Regions from separate parts of the Isoptericola aurantiacus genome, predicted to be linked through region 3. Evidence: riboswitches for the same ligand, from Rfam matches in the RefSeq annotation. Region 3 holds a riboswitch; each other region holds the start of a gene.
The links. A riboswitch is a leader RNA that binds a small molecule or an ion and turns the genes downstream of it on or off. The one in region 3 is predicted to bind thiamine pyrophosphate.
Positions count from the first base shown of each region.

Region 1: another riboswitch for thiamine pyrophosphate. It lies ahead of thiC (phosphomethylpyrimidine synthase ThiC); the one in region 3 lies ahead of thiD (bifunctional hydroxymethylpyrimidine kinase/phosphomethylpyrimidine kinase).
Region 2: another riboswitch for thiamine pyrophosphate. It lies ahead of ACIQLL_RS15080 (thiamine ABC transporter substrate-binding protein); the one in region 3 lies ahead of thiD (bifunctional hydroxymethylpyrimidine kinase/phosphomethylpyrimidine kinase).

Region 1 is NZ_JBJBAE010000001.1:205,368-211,464, reverse strand. It holds gene rarD (EamA family transporter RarD) at 1-7, opposite strand, end outside; tRNA gene ACIQLL_RS00975 (tRNA-Tyr) at 179-260, shown strand; tRNA gene ACIQLL_RS00970 (tRNA-Thr) at 377-449, shown strand; tRNA gene ACIQLL_RS00965 (tRNA-Met) at 514-587, shown strand; gene rpmG (50S ribosomal protein L33) at 683-853, shown strand; gene ACIQLL_RS00955 (FAS1-like dehydratase domain-containing protein) at 877-1,356, shown strand; gene ACIQLL_RS00950 (MaoC family dehydratase) at 1,353-1,778, shown strand; gene ACIQLL_RS00945 (Tat pathway signal sequence domain protein) at 1,886-3,370, shown strand; TPP riboswitch at 3,471-3,577, shown strand; gene thiC (phosphomethylpyrimidine synthase ThiC) at 3,573-5,330, shown strand; gene ACIQLL_RS00935 (pyridoxal phosphate-dependent decarboxylase family protein) at 5,558-6,097, shown strand, end outside.
Region 2 is NZ_JBJBAE010000005.1:289,080-295,176, reverse strand. It holds gene ACIQLL_RS15105 (AGE family epimerase/isomerase) at 1-785, shown strand, start outside; gene ACIQLL_RS15100 (RrF2 family transcriptional regulator) at 861-1,319, shown strand; gene ACIQLL_RS15095 (sulfite exporter TauE/SafE family protein) at 1,439-2,359, shown strand; gene ACIQLL_RS15090 (PAS and ANTAR domain-containing protein) at 2,452-3,186, shown strand; gene ACIQLL_RS15085 (DUF4235 domain-containing protein) at 3,257-3,541, opposite strand; TPP riboswitch at 3,623-3,726, shown strand; gene ACIQLL_RS15080 (thiamine ABC transporter substrate-binding protein) at 3,782-4,891, shown strand; gene ACIQLL_RS15075 (ABC transporter permease) at 4,888-6,097, shown strand, end outside.
Region 3 is NZ_JBJBAE010000002.1:369,428-375,524, reverse strand. It holds gene ACIQLL_RS08570 (PucR family transcriptional regulator) at 1-310, opposite strand, end outside; gene ACIQLL_RS08565 (LuxR C-terminal-related transcriptional regulator) at 380-1,831, opposite strand; gene ACIQLL_RS08560 (alpha/beta hydrolase family protein) at 1,972-2,868, opposite strand; TPP riboswitch at 3,061-3,156, shown strand; gene thiD (bifunctional hydroxymethylpyrimidine kinase/phosphomethylpyrimidine kinase) at 3,148-4,050, shown strand; gene ACIQLL_RS08550 (ABC transporter ATP-binding protein) at 4,108-5,970, shown strand; gene ACIQLL_RS08545 (ABC transporter ATP-binding protein) at 5,967-6,097, shown strand, end outside.

The DNA of each region.
Region 1 (6,097 bases), on a different contig from region 3:
CCGTCACCTGTGAAGGATAGTCCTGGCGGGGCGTCGGACGGAGACCCGTGCCGAGGGGTCGCGGGGAGGCCCTCGTGCGCTGTCAGGATGGCGTGACGAGGGCCACTTCGGGCCGATTACCACCCGGGCCCCTCGGCCCGCTATTGTTGTCTCCGCGAGTTCGTCCGCGAACTCGCTCGGCAGGTTGCCCGAGCGGCCAAAGGGAGCTGACTGTAAATCAGCCGTCATCGACTTCGTGGGTTCGAATCCCTCACCTGCCACCGCACGGAGCGTTCCTCACCTCGGTGAGGGTCCTCCGGCACCTGGGGAAGGCGCAGGTGCGGCATCGTGACCCGGATTTCTCCGGGCGCACGGAGCCGTGTAGAGTCTTCCCCGCGCCCCGATAGCTCAGTCGGTAGAGCATCTCCATGGTAAGGAGAAGGTCAAGGGTTCGATTCCCTTTCGGGGCTCTGTGACATGACGCGGGACCGTCTTCCGGGCGACCGGAGGTTGGTCTCGCGCTCCGTCACGCGCGGCGGGGTAGCTCAGCTGGTCAGAGCGCACGACTCATAATCGTGAGGTCGCGGGTTCGAGCCCCGCCCTCGCTACCGAACACAGCACCACACGGTTCGACGGCCGGCGTCGGACCACCCAGATCCTTGACGCACGTTGCGCCTTCCGGGGGCGCGAGAGGTGACACACCATGGCTTCCAAGAGCGCGGACGTCCGCCCGAAGATCACGCTCGCCTGCGTGGACTGCAAGGAGCGGAACTACATCACGAAGAAGAACCGGCGCAACAACCCGGACCGTCTGGAGATGGCGAAGTTCTGCCCGCGTTGCGGCAAGCACACCGCGCACCGCGAGACCCGCTGATCTCTCGGCAGGACCACACCGACGTGGCGAGCACCGTTCCCGACCCGGCCTACGCCGGGCGCGAGTACCCCGCGACCGAGGCCTACGCCGTCGGGCGGGAAAAGCTCCGCGAGTTCTCGACCGCCGTCGGAGCCGACCACCCCGCGCACCACGACATCGTGGCGGCGCGGGGTCTCGGCTATCCGGACCTGGTCGCTCCGCCCACGTTCGCCGTCGTGATCGCCCAGCGCGCCGAGTCCCAGTACGTCGCGGACCCGGCGGCCGGGATCGACTTCTCCCGCGTGGTGCACGCCGACGAGGGCTTCACGCACCACCGCCCGATCGTGGCCGGGGACGAGCTGCGCACGGTCCTGCACGTCGACTCGATCACCCAGCGGGCCGGCATCTCCATGATCAGCACCCGGTGCGAGATCTACGCCGCGGGGGGCGAGGGCGCCGAGCTGGGCGAGCACGTCGCCTCGGTGACGTCCAGCCTCGTGGTCCGTCCGGAGGAGTCCGCATGAGCCGCCCCGTCCTCGCCGACCTCACCGTGGGCGACGTCGTCGCCACCCGCGCGGTCGAGCTCGACCGCTCCACCCTGGTCCGCTACGCGGGCGCCAGCGGCGACTTCAACCCGATCCACTGGGACGAGGGTTTCGCCACCGACGTCGGGCTGCCCGGCGTCATCGCGCACGGGATGTGCACGATGGGCACCGTGATCGGCGTGGTCGAGGACTGGGCCGGCGACCCGGCGGCGATCGTGCGTTACGGCACCCGGTTCACCAAGCCGGTGCCCGTGCCGGCCCGCGGCACCGCCGTCGTCGAGGTGGCCGCCACCGTGGGTGCCCTCGACGCCGAGGCGGGCACCGCCCGGATCGATCTGGCCGTGACCCACGACGGAGCCAAGGTCCTGGGCCGCGCCCAGGCTCTCGTCCGTCTGTCCTGAGCCCTCCGCCCGGGTCGGCCGGGCACTTCCCCCCGTCTGGTGACACGAGTATCCTGACGATGCTGGTAGCGCTCCCACGCGGAGCGTCGACATCAAAGGAGATGCTCATGACCCAGACCCCTCGGCCGGGCCCCGTCGCCGACCCGCCCTCCGCACCACCGCCGTCGCTCCCCGCCCTCGGGCGGCGCACCGTTCTCGTCGCCGGAGCCGCCGGCGCGCTGACCGTGGCCACCGGCGGAGGGGCCTGGGCAGGCCCCGCGACGTCCGCCCGTCCGCTCGGGCGGCGCCCCGGACACCACGCCGGCGGCTCGCCGGACCACGTCGGATCGGTGCGGCGCGCCCAGGACTTCCTCGACGCCATGACCGACGCCTACCCGGACGTCAACCCCGGTCCTCGTATGGCCCAGTCCTACGCCGACCAGCTCGGCCTCTTCTCCACGGCGTTCGTCTACGACGTCGCCCTGACGATCTGCGCGTCGCTGACCGGCGGTCGCACCGAGCGTGCACGGGTGCTGGCCGACGGGCTGGTCTTCGCCCAGGAGCACGACCCCGTCTACGACGACGGCCGGCTGCGGCAGGGCTACAACACGGGTCCGTACACGTTCTACGACGGCAACCCGCAGCCGTACGGGCTCGAGCTGCCCGACGGCACGGCCAACATCGGCTGGCAGTTCGGGTTCCTGGGTACCGCCGTCGGCGACATGGCCTGGCCTGGCATCGCCCTGGCGCACACCTACGCCGCGACCGGCGAGCGCCGCTACCTGGACGCGGCGGTGCGCATCGGGGACTGGATCCTGGCCAACACCTGGTCCGAGCGCACCCTGGGCGGCTTCTCGTTCGGCGTCGACGGCGCGAACACCCCGGTCCCCAACGGGTCCACCGAGCACAACATCGACTGCGTCGCGTTCTTCCGCCTGTTGCGCGCCCTCGAGGGTGGACGGCGGTGGGCGCGGGCTGCCGACCATGCCCGGCGGTTCGTCGACAGGATGTGGGAGCCGCGCGGCGGGTACTTCTACACCGGCACGAACGACGGCGAGGCGATCAACCCCGAACCCCTGCCGCTGGACCCCCAGACCTGGGGCTGGCTGGCCCTGCGGGAGAACCGCTACGGCCGGGCGCTGGACTGGGCCGCGTCCGACCTGGCCGCGACGGACCGCGCGGGGTCGGCCGGCTCGCAGCTGCCCGACGGCGTGACCATCTCGGGTGTGACGTTCTCCAGCGCGAGCCTGGACTCGACGGCGTCGTACAACGGGATCCCGGTGCACCCCGAGGGGGTATGGCTGGAGGGCACCGCCCAGCTCGCCTGCGCGTTCGCGGACCGCGACCGCGGACGGCGCGACGCCGGCCGCGTCGAGGCTCTCCTGGCCCAGGTCCGCCGGGCCCAGGCCGAGGTCGGCGCCGGGCAGACCGTCGGCGGCCGGGCGTTGCCGGCGCGGGCAGGGGTGGTCGCGGCATCGAGCCTGCTCGACTCGGGGTTCGGGTTCGGCTACTTCCAGGTGCAGCACACCGGTGCGACGTCGTGGTACCTCATGGCCGCGGCGGGGGTGAACCCGATGCAGGTCAACGGGCTGCGCCGGGCCCGCCACCACTGACCCCTCACGCTGTGGGTATGAAATCTGCGGGTCGATATCGCTGTCATCCTGCAGATTTCATACCCACAGCGCGGGGTGGGCCGTGCGTGCTACGTTGTCGTGCGATCCCCACGGGAGCCCTGGCAAGGGCTGAGATCGAGCTGAGGCCGCTCGGACCGTCGAACCTGACCGGGTCATGCCGGCGTAGGAAGCAGGAGTCCACATGTCGCACGATGACGTCCCCGCCCGCGCGCTCGCGTACGAGCGCGACGACACCTCCGGGATCACGGTCCCGGTCACCGAGATCACCCTGGCCGACTCGCCCGACGGCCTTCCGAACGCGCCCGTGCGCGTCTACCGCACCGACGGACCGGGGGGCGACCTCACCCGCGGCATCCCCGGGCTGCGGGAGTCGTGGGTCGCCGAGCGCGGCGACACCGAGGTCTACGTCGGACGCGAGCGCGACCTCGGCGACGACGGTCGTGGCGCCCGGCGTCGTGGTGCCTCGTCGGCCGAGTGGCAGGGCGTGGCACGCCCGCCGCGTCGCGCCCGCGCCGGCCGCACCGTCACCCAGCGGTACTACGCCCGCCGGGGCGAGATCACCCCGGAGATGCGGTTCGTGGCCGTGCGCGAGGGGATCGACGTCGAGCTGGTGCGTGCGGAGGTCGCCGCGGGACGGGCGATCATCCCGAACAACGTCAACCACCCGGAGTCCGAGCCGATGATCATCGGCCGGGCGTTCACGGTGAAGGTCAACGCCAACATCGGCAACTCGGCCGTGCACTCCTCGATCGCGGAGGAGGTCGAGAAGCTGCAGTGGGCCACCCGCTGGGGCGCCGACACGGTGATGGACCTCTCCACCGGCGACGACATCCACACCACCCGCGAGTGGCTGCTGCGCAACGCCCCGGTGCCCATCGGCACGGTGCCGATCTACCAGGCCCTGGAGAAGGTCGACGGCGACGCGTCGCGCATGACGTGGGAGATCTACCGGGACACCGTCATCGAGCAGTGCGAGCAGGGTGTGGACTACATGACCGTGCACGCCGGCGTCCTGCTGCGGTACGTGCCGCTGACGGCGAACCGGGTGACCGGCATCGTGAGCCGGGGTGGGTCGATCATGGCCGGCTGGTGCCTGGCGCACCACCAGGAGAACTTCCTGTACACCCACTTCGACGAGCTGTGCGAGATCTTTGCCGCGTACGACGTCGCGTTCTCCCTCGGGGACGGCCTGCGTCCCGGGTCGATCGCCGACGCCAACGACGCCGCCCAGTTCGCCGAGCTCGACACCCTGGCCGAGCTGACCCGGCGCGCCGGGGAGCACGACGTCCAGGTGATGGTGGAAGGCCCCGGTCACGTGCCGCTGCACCTGGTGCGCGAGAACGTGGAGCGTCAGCAGGAGCTGTGCGACGGCGCGCCGTTCTACACGCTCGGGCCGCTGGTCACCGACATCGCGCCGGGCTACGACCACATCACCTCGGCGATCGGCGCGACGGAGATCGCCCGGTACGGCACAGCGATGCTCTGCTACGTCACGCCCAAGGAGCACCTGGGCCTGCCGAACCGCGACGACGTGCGCACCGGCGTGGTCACCTACAAGATCGCCGCGCACGCGGCCGACGTCGCCAAGGGGCACCCGGGCGCGACGGCGCGGGACGACGCGTTGAGCAAGGCGCGGTTCGAGTTCCGCTGGCGCGACCAGTTCAACCTGTCGCTGGACCCCGAGCTGGCGGAGTCCTACCACGACGAGACGTTGCCGGCCGAGGCGGCCAAGACGGCGCACTTCTGCTCGATGTGCGGGCCCAAGTTCTGCTCGATGCGGATCTCGCAGGACATCCGTGACGAGTTCGGCGACGCCGCCGCCCAGGGGGAGCGGGTCGCCGCCGCCGAGGCCGCGGCGGGCATGGCGGAGAAGTCCGCCGAGTTCCGTGCCGCCGGGGGAGAGGTCTACCTGCCCACCCCCACGGTCCCCGCGAGGTAGGCGACCCGTCCGCGAGGTAGGCCATCCGGAATTCCGGACGGCCCACCTCGCGGTCGGGTCGCTTACCTCGCGGACGGGCCGCCTATCTCGCCGGGAGGTCGCCTACCTCGCGAGGGTGGTGGTGGCCCGGGGTCTCGGATGGTGGCCGCCGTCTGGACCCAGCGGTTAGGCGAGGCTAAGTTAGGCGAGCCTGACTTAACCATCCCCTCTGCGAGGAGCCCACGGACGTGCCCACCACTCCGCCCGACGCGACGCTGACCAGCACCGACGCACTGCTGACCAGCGGTACGGCCGATGCCTACGCCCGCACGGTCCGTCACGTCGTCGACGACGTCGCCACCCGCCTCGCCGCGGTGTCCCAGCCGTGGAGCGGCGCGAGCCGGTCCGAGCTGACCGCGCTGGTGGACGCCGTCGACCTCGACACCCCGGGTGTCGGCGCCCGCGAGGCCCTCCGCGAGGCGGGCGAGCTGTACGCCACCCACGCCGTGTGGTTCCACGACCCGGCCTACGCGGCGCACCTCAACTGCCCCGTGGCGATCCCCGCCGTCGGCGCCGAGGCGATGCTGGCGGCGATCAACACCTCGGTCGACACCTACGATCAGTCCACCGTGGCCACCCTCATGGAGCGGAGACTGATCGCCTGGACCACGGAGCGGATCGGCTTCGCCGCCGGTGACGGCGTCTTCACCTCCGGCGGGACGCAGTCCAACCTGCACGCCCTGCTCGCGGCCCGGGAGCGGTCGCTCACCGGGCCGGACGGCCGGCGT
Region 2 (6,097 bases), on a different contig from region 3:
TGACCGTCCTCGAGCAGCACTTCTGGGACGCCGACCAGACCCTGCTCGTCGACGAGTGGGACCGCTCGTGGACGACCCTGTCCCCCTATCGCGGCATCAACGCCAACATGCACGGGGTCGAGGCCATGCTGGCCGCGGCCGACGCCACCGACGACCCGCTCTGGCGTGCTCGCGCCGCCGGGGTGGCGGACCGGGTGGTGCAGTGGGCGCGCAGCACGTCGTGGCGTATCCCCGAGCACTTCACGAGCGACTGGCGCCCGGACCTGGAGCTCAACGCCGACAACCCCCGTGACCGGTTCAAGCCCTACGGGTCGACGCCGGGCCACGGCTTCGAGTGGGCGCGCCTGCTGCTCCAGGTCGACGCCGCACAGGGCACCGAGGGTCGGCGCACCGCGGCGGCGCGGGAGCTGTTCGACCGTGCTGCGGCCGACGGCTTCGACGGGTCCGGTTTCGTCTACACGGTCGACTGGGACGGCGCCGCCGTCGAGAGGCGGCGTTTCCACTGGGTGGCGGCCGAGGCGGTGGCTGCTGCCGAGGTGCTGGCCGCGGTCACGGGCGAGGACCGGTTCGTCGAGCTGTCCCAGCAGTGGTGGATCCTGATCCGCGAGCGGTTCGTGGACGACCGCGGCTCGTGGCACCACGAGCTGGATCCTGAGAACGCTCCGTCCCAGGACGTCTGGCAGGGCAAGCCCGACATCTACCACGCGGTCCAGGCGGTGCTCGTCCCGGACCTGCCGGTGACGGGGTCGTTCGCCGAGTCCGCCCGCCGTTCCGGGAGCTGGTGAACGCACCGTGCAGCGGGTCCGGCCGGGCCTCTACCATGGCTGCTCCGAGCTGAGCACCGACCGGGAGGGACGACTGTGAGGGTCTCCGCCAAGGCCGACTACGCCGTTCGCGCGACGGCGGAGCTCGCCGCAGCACCCGATGCGAGCCCGGTGCCGGCGGAGGTGCTGGCCCAGGCGCAGGACATCCCGCACCGGTTCCTCGAGGCCATCCTGCGGGACCTGCGTCGCGAGGGCGTGGTCGCGAGCCGGCGGGGCGCGTCGGGCGGGTACGTCCTCGCGCGCCCCGCCGAGCAGGTCACGGTGGCCGACGTCGTCCGTGCCGTCGACGGCCCGCTCGTCTTCGTCCGCGACCACCGGCCCTCCGACCTCGACTACACGGGGGCCGCCTCGACCCTGCTCGACGTCTGGGTGGCCCTGCGGGTCAACGTCCGTGCCGTCCTGGAGCAGGTGACGATGGCCGACCTCGCCGCCGGGACGGTGCCCGACGGCGTCCGGCACCTCACGCGTACGGACGGAGCCTGGGAGAACAACTGACCGCGCCCCCTGCGGTTCGGGCCCCACCACCTCTCGAATACCATTGAATCCGACCAGACTGATCGGGTATGTTCAGATCCACCGCGGCGCTCCGCCGCGACCGGACGGAAGGAACTCCCGTGCAGACACTCGTTCTCCTGGCTCTCGTCGGGCTCGGCGCGCAGCTCGTCGACGGCAGCCTGGGCATGGCCTACGGCGTCACCTCGACCACGCTGCTGCTGGCGATCGGCACCAACCCCGCGGCGGCGTCGGCCACCGTCCACCTGGCCGAGATCGGCACGACGCTCGCCTCGGGGGCGTCGCACTGGCGATTCGGCAACGTCGACTGGAAGGTCGTCGCCCGGATCGGCATCCCGGGCGCCGTGGGCGCGTTCCTCGGCGCGACCTTCCTGTCGTGGCTGGCCACCGATCTCGCCAAGCCGCTGATGTCCGTGCTGCTGCTGGGGCTCGGCCTGTACGTGCTGCTGCGCTTCACGTTCCGCGGTCTGCGGACCGACCGGCTCGGCCAGCCGCTGCGTCGCCGGTTCCTGACGCCGCTCGGGCTCGTCGCCGGGTTCATGGACGCCACGGGCGGTGGCGGCTGGGGTCCGGTCGGGACGCCGGCGATCCTGGCGAGCGGACGCCTCGAGCCGCGCAAGGTCATCGGGTCGATCGACACCAGCGAGTTCTTCGTCGCCGTCGCCGCCAGCCTCGGGTTCTTCGTCGGTCTCGGGACGGCCGGGATCGACCCGGCGTGGGCTCTCGCGCTGCTCGCCGGCGGACTCGTCGCCGCACCGATCGCGGCCTGGCTGGTGCGTCTCGTGCCGCCACGCGTCCTCGGTTCGGCCGTGGGCGGCATCATCGTCCTGACCAACACACGCACGCTGCTCCAGGCGTTCGAGGCCCCGAGCGGCTGGACGACGGCGGCGCTGGCGTTCGTCGCCGTCGTCTGGGCCGCGGCCGTCACCTGGTCGGTGCGGGCCCACCTCGCCGCGCAGCGGGCCGAGGCGTCGGCCGGGACGGACACGGGGGTGGGGGCGGTCGAACCCGCCCGGGGGTGAAGCTCGCCGCTCCGGTGGCGGTTCCCGTGCGCGACGGTACGGTGGGCCCATCCGACCCGACCGGCGGCCGAGCCGGTCGGCAGGGGGTGGAGATGAGCGCGCCGACGTCGTCGCACCGGACCGTCCGGGGCGGCACCGGGCTGTCCGGGATCGCGGAGTCCCTGGCGGTCGGTGCGCAGCTCGTCGTGGGGCGCTACCGGGTCGATGTCGCCTCGGGGCGGACCTGGTGGTCCGACGAGGTCTACCGGATGCACGGCCGCGAACCCGGTGACGTCGAGCCGAGCCTCGACGTCCTGCGGTCCCGCATCCACCCGGACGACCGCGCCCGGCTGTCACGGACCGCGGGTGTGGCACTGCGCACCGGGCGGCCGTTCGGCAGCGGCTTCCGGATCGTCGACTCGCACGGCAAGTCGCGCACCGTGGTGGTCACGGGGGAGGGGCGCCACGAACCGGACGGCGAGATCACCCAGGTCGGCGGCTACGTCCTGGACGCCAGCCCGCTCACCCGGGAGGCGCTCGAGCGGGAGTCCCACCGGGCGGTCGGCCGCGCGATGGCGGCCACGGCGGCCGTCGAGCAGGTCAAGGGCGCGATCATGGTGGTCCGTGGGATCTCGGAACCCGCGGCCGCCGACGTGCTCAGCCAGGTCGCCGCGCGCAAGGGGGTGGCCGTGCACTCGGCGGCGGCCCAGGTGATGGAAGCCCTGGGCTGCGGCGAGGGGCCGTCGGCCGAGCGCCTCGAGAACGCGCTCGCCGCCGTCCACGTCGTCGACCGCCCCCGCGGGCACGAGGCGCAGCTCGCCCGACGCCGTCAGGGCGACCGCGACTGAGGCGTCCGGGCGTCCCGACGGCTTCTCGGCCGACGCGGTGGCGCCGCCCTCGGGACGAGGGCGTTGCCGGTCAGACGACGGAGACGTCGCGCGCCCGGCGGTCGACGGCCTTGACGACGCCCTGGCGGGCCAGGCGCCGCGCGAACACGGCGACGCCACCGGTCACCGCGGCGAAGGTGATCGCCTGGACGATCGGGATGTCGTCGGCGTCCAGGTCGATCGGGGCGTCGTTGCCGGTCGCCTTCTCCCAGATCACCTTGATGAGCTTCTGCGCCACCCAGCCGGCGACGAGCGTCGCGGCCATGGTGCCGACCTTGACGGCCAGCGTCGGCTCGGACTGCTCTGACTTCTCCACGGATCCTCCTGTTGCTCGGTGCGCAGCACGTCCGCCGGGCGGACGCCACCACCGTAGCGTGCGGCGGGTGTGTAGGCTCGGGGGGAACGACAGGGGAGCGCCCACGGCGCTGAGAGTGCGGACCACCGCAGACCCTCGAACCTGATCCGGCTCGCACCGGTGGAGGAAGTCGGGCTTCTCGACCCGTCGACCCGTGGCACGGGCCGGCGGACCCCCTTCTCGCACGTCTGAGGAGGACGCATGACCATCCGTACCCGCCGCACCCTCGCGGCACTCGCCGTCGTGGGCCTGGTGCCCGCGCTCGCCGCCTGCACGGGGGAGGACGCCCCGGGCGAGTCCGGGAGCACGCCGGTGCCCGCCGACAGCGCCGCGAGCGCCGGCCCCGCCGAGCTGTCCGGCACCGTCACGCTCGTCACGCACGACTCCTTCGCGCTCGGCGACGGGCTGCTGGAGTCGTTCGAGTCCGAGACCGGGCTGACGGTCGAGCAGGTCGCGGTCGGGGACGCCGGCACGCTGGTCAACCAGCTCGTGCTCACCGCGGACTCACCCCTGGGGGACGTCGTCTACGGCGTCGACAACACGTTCGCCTCACGGGCGGTCGACGCGGGCGTGTTCGAGCCGTACCAGCCGGCCGGTCTCGACGACTCGGCGGCGAGCCTGGTCGGGGACGGGCTGGACGGTCTCACCCCGATCGACAAGGGCGACGTCTGCCTGAACGTCGACACGGCCTGGTTCGACGACGTGGACGTCGAGCCGCCCGCCACGTTCACCGACCTCCTCGACCCGGAGTACGCGGACCTGACGGTCGTGACCAACCCGGCCACGTCGTCGCCGGGCTTCGCGTTCCTGCTGGCCACGGTCGAGGAGTTCGGCGAGGACGGCTGGCAGGACTACTGGTCGCAGCTCGCCGACAACGGCCTCAAGGTGGCCGACGGCTGGAACGACGCCTACTACGTCGACTTCTCCGGTGCCGGCGAGGGCGGCGAACGTCCGATCGTGCTGTCCTACGCCACGTCGCCGGCGTTCACGGTGACGCAGGACGGCGACGCGACGACGACGGCGGCGCTGCTGGACACGTGCTTCCGGCAGGTCGAGTACGCGGGGGTGCTCAGCGGTACGGACAACCCGGACGGTGCGCGGGCCCTGGTGGACTTCCTGGCCTCGGACGAGGTGCAGGCGGACGTCCCGGGAAGCATGTACATGTACCCGGCGGACGCCTCGGTGGAGCTGCCGGCCGAGTGGGAGCAGTTCGCGCCGCTCGCCGAGGAGCCGCACGACGTGGCGCCGGCGGAGATCGACGCGCACCGTGACGAGTGGATCGAGCAGTGGACGGCGACGGTCATCGGTTGAGCGCCGGGAGCGACCCGGGGGCCCCGGCCGCGAGCCGGACGCGCGGCGCGGAGGTCCGGTCGCGCCGCCGCGTCCGTCCGGGAGCATGGCTGGGCTGGGGACTCGCGGCCGGCCTGCCGCTGCTGTTCCTCGGCGTGTTCTTCGCGTGGCCGGTGGTCGCGCTGGTCGTGCAGGGCTTCTTCGCCGACGACGGCGTGGGCGGGCGGGTGCTGGACCTCTCGGGGTTCGCGGAGGTCCTGAGCCGCCCGCGGACCTGGCGTGTGGTCGGCCAGACGCTCGCCCAGGCCTCCGTCGGGACGGTCGTCAGCGTCCTGCTCGGGCTGCCCGCGGCGTATGTCCTGTACAGATGTCGGTTCCCCGGACGTACGCTCGCCCGCGCTCTGGTGACCGTCCCGTTCGTGCTGCCCACCGTCGTCGTCGGCGTCGCCTTCCGCGCGCTCTTCGCGCCGTCCGGGGCGCTCGGCGGGCTCGGGTTCGAGGCGTCGTTCGCCGGGATCGTCGTCGCGCTGGTGTTCTTCAACTACGCGGTGGTGGTCCGCACGGTCGGCGGGCTCTGGGAGCGCCTCGACCCGCGGGCCGAGCAGGCGGCCCGCTCGCTCGGCGCGACCCCGTGGCGCGCGTTCCGCACCGTGACGCTCCCTGCGCTCGGCCCGGCGATCGCCTCGGCCGCGTCCGTCGTGTTCCTGTTCTGCTCGACGGCGTTCGGCGTCGTGCTCGTCCTCGGCGGCACCCGCTACGGCACGATCGAGACCGAGATCTGGATCCGCACCACCCAGTTCCTCGACCTGCGCTCGGCGGCGGTCCTCAGCGTGCTGCAGCTCGTCGTCGTCGCCACCGCGCTGGTCGTCAGCTCCCGGCTGCGCACCGGGCGGGAACGCGCGCTGGCCCTGAACAGCGACCGTTCCGCCGCGCACCGCCTCGACCTGCGCCGGGCGGCGGACGCCCTGCCCGCCGCGGCCACCGCCGTCGTCGTCGCCGTCCTGCTCGTCCTGCCGCTGGCGGGTCTGGTGGCCCGTTCGTTCCAGGGCCCCGACGGCACCTGGGGGCTGGACAACTACGTGGCCCTGGGGACCACCGGCGGCCGCAACGCGCTGACCGTCACCGTCTGGGAGGCCACGGCCACCTCGTTGCGCACCGCGACGCTCGCCGCGCTCCTCGCCGTCGTGATCGGCGGGCTCGTCGCGCTGGTGGTGTCCCGGCGCCCCC
Region 3 (6,097 bases):
GCGAGCTGTGCCAGTGCACGCGCAGGCCGGACCCGCCGACCGTGGCCCGTCCGGCGGCGCGCGCCGCCGGACCGCCGCCGTCGAGCGCCACGACCTGGTAGAGACCGTCGACGGGAAGCCCCAGCAGGGCGGACGCCGCACGCAGGTCGGCCACGAGGCAGGAACCGTCCAGGAGCGAGGCGACGAGCCGGTGGCGCGACCGGTCGGCGTCGCGGCGCGGTGCCGGGCGCGCGGGGGAGCGGGAGGCCCCGGGCCGCGCGGCGAGGGCGGGCGCACGCACGGCGGTGAGCTGGGCGGTGACGTCGGGCATGACTCCTCCTCGCGGACGACGCCGGTGTCGTCCACCAGGGCACAGCATGGCATACCGCCCGGTCGGTCTCTAGGTCGACGGCGGGTCGTGCTCCGGAGGCAGGAGCCGGGTCAGCTCGACCCGGGAACGCACCTGGAGCGCGACGAAGATGTTGCGCAGGTGGCAGTCGACGGTCCGTACGGAGACCGCGAGGCGCTCGGCGATCTCGCGGTTCGTGTCCCCGGCCGCCACGCAGCGCGCGACGCGCAGCTGGTGGGGTGTCAGGGACCCGACGGCGTCCGGTGCGGGGGCGTCCTGGACCGCGCCGGCGGCGCGCAGCTCGGTGCGGGCGCCCCGCGCCCACGGCTCGGCGCCGCACCGTTCCAGCAGGCGCAGGGCGTCGCGCAGGCGATCGCGCGCGTCACCCGGGCGGCGGTGCCGGCGCAACCACATGCCGTGCAGCAGCAGGGTGCGAGCCGTCTCGAAGCCGCCACCGACCTGCTGGTGCGCCGCGTGCGCCCGGCGGTAGAGGTCGTCGGCCTCGGCGTCCGCCGACGCCACCAGGGCGCGGCACCGCAGCTCGAGCGCCGGGCCGTGGGGATCGGCGGCCGAACGGCTCCATCGGGTCAGCTCCGGGATCGCCGCGCGGGCCGTCGCGTCGTCGCCGGCGAGCATCGCTGCCTCGACGAGCAACGGCAGCACCAGCCCCCGCAGGGCGAAGTGCGCCCCGCCGTCGGGGTCCGCAAGCAGCGAGCCGATCCGGGCCGCGGCCTCGGCCGCCCGGCCCTGCGCGAGCTCGGCACGGCCGAGCGCCCACTCGGCGAGCGTCACGGGCTGGGCCAGTCCGTGCCGCCGTGCCGTGGCCAGTGCCGCGTGCGCGTGCTCGCGGACCTCGGCGGAGGTTCCCTGCACCGACGCCGTCAGCGCCAGGACCGCGTGGTGGTGCGCGGCGGTGTTGGCCCGGCCCGTGCGCAGGGCCGCCCGCAGGCCTCGTGACGCGTGCTCACGGGCCAGGGCGTGCCGTCCGGCGCGGAGCTCGGCGTAGGCGACGTACTCGGTGGCCCGCGCGACCATGGCCTCGTCACCGTCCGCGCGGGCTGCCGCGAGAGCCCGGGCGCCGGTGTGGCAGGCGCTGCCCACGTCCCCGGCCAGCAGCGCCGCCGCGACGCCGATCAGCAGCGACTCGCCGTCCGAGGTCGCACGGACCTGCTCGACCACGCCGGCCAGGAGCGGGGCCGCGTCGCCGGGGCGTTCGACGAGCAGCGCGAGCATCCCCGCGAGGTACTCCTCGCGCGGCCCGTCGGGCGCTCCGGGACGGGACAGCGCCGCGGTCAGTGCCTCGACGCAGGCGGGGTGGTCGCCCGCCGTCCAGGCGGCCCCGACGGCGGCGACCGTGGCGGCCAGCGCCGGGACGGGATCGGCGGCCAGGGACGCGCGCGCGAGGCAGAGGCTGGCGTAGGCGTCGGGTGCGGGACCGTCCGCCTGGAGCCGCAGCCCGCGCACCAGCTCCGTGCGTCCTCGTTGTGCCGCCGTCGTCCTCATCCCGCGAGACTAGGTCCCCGGGTGCCGGCCGCCACCCGTCCTTGTGTGCCGGCACCTGAGCCCGTCCGGGGCGGTGTGCCGACGCACAGCCGCGGGCGGCCGCACCTGGTGCGACCGCCCGCGGCGTCGTGCGTCGTGGCTCAGAGCGGGCAGGAGCTCTCGTACGCCTGCACGTCGGAGAACAGTCCCGTCGACGGCCCCGGGCAGAGGAACTGCGTGTAGCGGGTGTCGTCGTCCACGTAACGCTTCAGCCAGGAGATCGAGTACTTCGCGATCGTGGTGTTGGACAGGTTCGGCGCGAAGTGGCTGGCGCCGTCCAGCTCGAGGTAGGCCTTGGGGAGCGAACCGGACAGCGAGTCGTAGAACGGCTCCGCGTGGGACTGGTGCGGGGCGATCGTGTCGTTCTCCGCGCCGAAGATCAGCGTCGGGGTGGTGATCGAGGACCAGTTCTTCTTCAGGTGCCAGGGGGTCATCGGGATGGCCGCCTTGATCGCCGGGTTGTCGTCGACGGCGCGCAGGGTGCCGCCGCCGCCCATCGAGTGACCCATCAGGGCGAGGCGGTCGGGGTCGATCCGGTCGGCGACGTCGCTGGAGTCCGTCAGGTAGTCCAGCGCCGCCTGGAGCTGGTCGGCCCGGGAGTCGGGCTGGTCGTAGATCGTGTTGGTGTCGATCGTCATGACGACGAAGCCCTGGGAGGCCAGGCGCGGGCCGAGCCAGGCGATCGAGCTCTCCGTGCCGGTGTACCCGGGGGAGATGACGACGGCGCCGAAGTCGCCGTCGGACGTCGTCGACGGGTAGTAGATGGTGCCGCCGCCGAACCCGCGGACCCAGCTCGAGACGCTGCGCTGGGACACGGAGTAGGAACCGCGCGTGGCCTCGATGCTCGACTCGGAGGGGTTCGGTCCCCGCTCGTAGGGGTTGTCCGCGGCGCTGGCCACCGGGCCGGCCGCGACGCCGACGCCCACGGCGACGGCGAGGGAGGCCAGGACGCCGGTGAGGCGCTGACGCGTCCGGGACCTGCTCAGGGTGTGCTGCATGGCTCGTCCTCTCTGACGGGGCGTCCGCCACCCGGCCGTCGTCGGCGACGACCGGGCGCTCGACGGGCGCCGTTGCTGCTCGATCACCATCGGACGCGGTCGGCGGCCACGGCATCGGCAGGATCACCGGTGCGCGGCTTCCGCAGCGGCGGTGAGACGGCATCTCGCGCGGCGTGGGTCGCGCTACGGTGGCCGCACGACACGGGGTGCGCCCGCCAGGGAGCTGAGATCACACCCGTCGAACCTGATGCAGTCCGTACTGACGAAGGGATGTCGCCGGTGTCCGACGCCGTGCCCACCGACCTCCGGCCCGCCGCACCGGGAGTTGCCGCCCGACGGGTGCCCGTACCGGGCCGTCGCCCCGTGCCCCGGGTGCTGGCGGTCGCGGGTTCCGACCCCAGCGGGGGCGCCGGGATCCAGGCCGACCTGAAGTCCGTCGCCGCGGCCGGCGGCTACGGGATGGCCGCGGTGACGGCACTGACCGCTCAGAGCACCCGGGGGGTGACCGGGGTGCACGTGCCGCCGCCCGCCTTCCTCGCCCAGCAGCTCGCCACGCTCAGCGCCGACGTGGCGATCGACGCGGTGAAGATCGGGATGCTGGCCTCCGCGGAGGTGGCGGCGGTGGTGGCGGACTGGCTGGCCTCCGGTCCCGGCGTCGAGCCCGGGGCGGGGCGGCCACCCGTCGTGCTCGACCCGGTCATGGTCGCCACCTCCGGGGACCGCCTGCTCGACGCCGCCGCCCAGGACGCCGTGCGTGACCTGCTCGACCACGCCGACGTCGTCACCCCCAACGTGCCCGAGCTCGCCGTGCTGCTGGCCGAGCCGCAGGCCGTCGACTGGGAGGGCGTGCTGGAGCAGGCGACCCGTCTCGCCGCGCGGCACGGCGTCCTGGTGGTCGCCAAGGGCGGTCACCTGGACGGCAGCACGGTGCTCGACGCGCTCGTGGGGCCGACCGGGTCGGTCGCCGAGCTCGCGGCGCCTCGCGTGCGCACGTCCAGCACGCACGGCACCGGGTGCTCGCTGTCCAGCGGGCTGGCGACCCGCTACGCGGCCGGCGGGGACTGGTGCCGTGCGCTGCGCGAGACCAAGGAGTGGCTGACGGCCGCGATCGCCGCCGGGGAGGAGCTGGAGGTCGGGCGCGGGCACGGTCCGGTGGACCACTTCGTGAGGCTGCGGCCCTGACGTGCCGGAGCGTGCCCGGAGCAAACATGTCGGTGCCCGGTGCGACAATGGACGGCGATGCCCACCAGCCCGACCGAAGACCGCCGCGCCCCCGCGGGATCGCACCTCGGCACGATCTCGTCCGTCCTGCGCCTGCTGCCCTACGTCCGTCCCGTGCTGCCACGCCTCGTCGGTGGCCTCGTCGCCGCCCTCGGGGCCAGCCTCGCCGCACTGGCCATCCCGCGCGTGCTGCAGGTGCTGGTGGAGGGCCCGCTCGCCGCCGGGGTGGCCGCGCACGACCTGACCTCGCTCGTGTGGCCCACCCTGGCGGTGCTCGGCCTCGGGCTCGCCGAGGCCGGCCTCATCCTGCTGCGTCGCAACCTCGTGATGTACCCCGGCACCCGGGTCGAGGCCGAGCTGCGCATGGTCCTGTTCCGGCACCTGCTCCAGCTGCCCGCCGCCTTCCACGACCGCTGGCCCGGCGGACAGCTGCTCAGCCGCTCGATGAGCGACCTCGGCCTCCTGCGCCGCTGGCTCGTCTTCGGTCTCCTCCAGCTGGTCGTGTCCAGCATCACCATCGTCGTCGGCGTCGGCATCCTGCTGGCCACGGCCGGCTGGCTCGGTCTGGTCTACCTCGCCGGTGCGATCCCCGTGACGATCATCGCCTTCCGCTTCTCCCGCCGGTACCGGGTCATCGCACGCCTCTCCCAGGACCAGAACGGCGACCTGGCCAACACCGTCGAGGAGTCGGTGCACGGCATCCGGGTGCTCAAGGCCTTCGGGCGCGGCGAGGACGCCCTCGACTCCTTCTCCGGGCAGGCCGAGGAGCTGCGCCGCACCGAGATCCGCAAGGCGGGCAACCAGGCCACCGTCACCACGTCCCTGCAGCTCATCCCCGAGCTCACCCTGGCGGTGTGCCTCGTCCTGGGCGTCTGGCTCGCCGCCGAGGGGCAGATCACCGTCGGGGCGCTCGCGGCCTTCTTCCTCACCGCCGCCGTCATCAACGGCCCCGTGGTCGAGCTCGGCATGACGCTGTCGATGACGCTCAACGCCCGCACCGCCGTCGACCGCTTCTTCGAGGTCGTCGAGACACCCAACCCCCTGACGGACCCCGACCGCCCCTGCGAGCTCGGAGCCGTGCGGGGCGAGGTCACGCTACGCGACGTCGGGTTCCGCCACGCCGACGACGACCGGCCGGTGCTGGAACACCTCGACCTCGACCTGCCCGCCGGCACCACCACCGCGCTGGTCGGCCTCACCGGCTCCGGCAAGTCCACCCTGGCGATGCTGCTGCCCCGCATCCACGACGTGACCTCCGGCGCCGTCCTGCTCGACGGCGTCGACGTGCGGGACCTGCGACGCCAGGACGTGCGTCGCGCCGTCGCCGTCGCCTTCGAGGAACCCACGCTGTTCTCCACCACGGTGCGGGAGAACGTCCTGCTCGGGGTCGACCCCGCGCTGCCGGACGCCGCCCGGGAGGACCTCCTGCAGGAAGCCGTCGAGGTCGCCCAGGCAGGGTTCGTCCACGACCTGCCGCAGGGCCTGGACACGCGCATCGGTGAGGAAGGCCTGTCGCTCTCCGGCGGGCAGCGACAACGCCTCGCCCTGGCCCGGGCCATCGCCGCCCGGCCGCGGGTCCTGGTCCTCGACGACCCCCTCTCCGCGCTCGACGTCACCACGGAGGAAGCCGTCACCGCCCGGCTGCACCAGGTCCTGACCGGCACCACCAACCTCGTCATCGCCCACCGTCCCTCGACGGTGGCGCTCGCGGACCGGGTCGCGGTGCTCGACGGCGGCCGGATCACCGCCGTGGGGACGCACCGCGAGCTGCTCGCCACGGACGCCCACTACCGCTACGTCATCGCCTCCCTGGAGGAGGACTGGGTCGAGCACGAGCAGGAGCGTACCCAGGACGCCGACGAGGAGGAGGTGGCCCGATGAGCCGCGACGAGCACACCGCCAGGCGCCGTCCGACCGACGCCGCGGCCGACGACACGACCGGACTCGACCAGGACGCCTCCCGGGCGGTGCGGAGCCGGTCGCTGCGCCTGCTCGGTCAGCTGCTGCG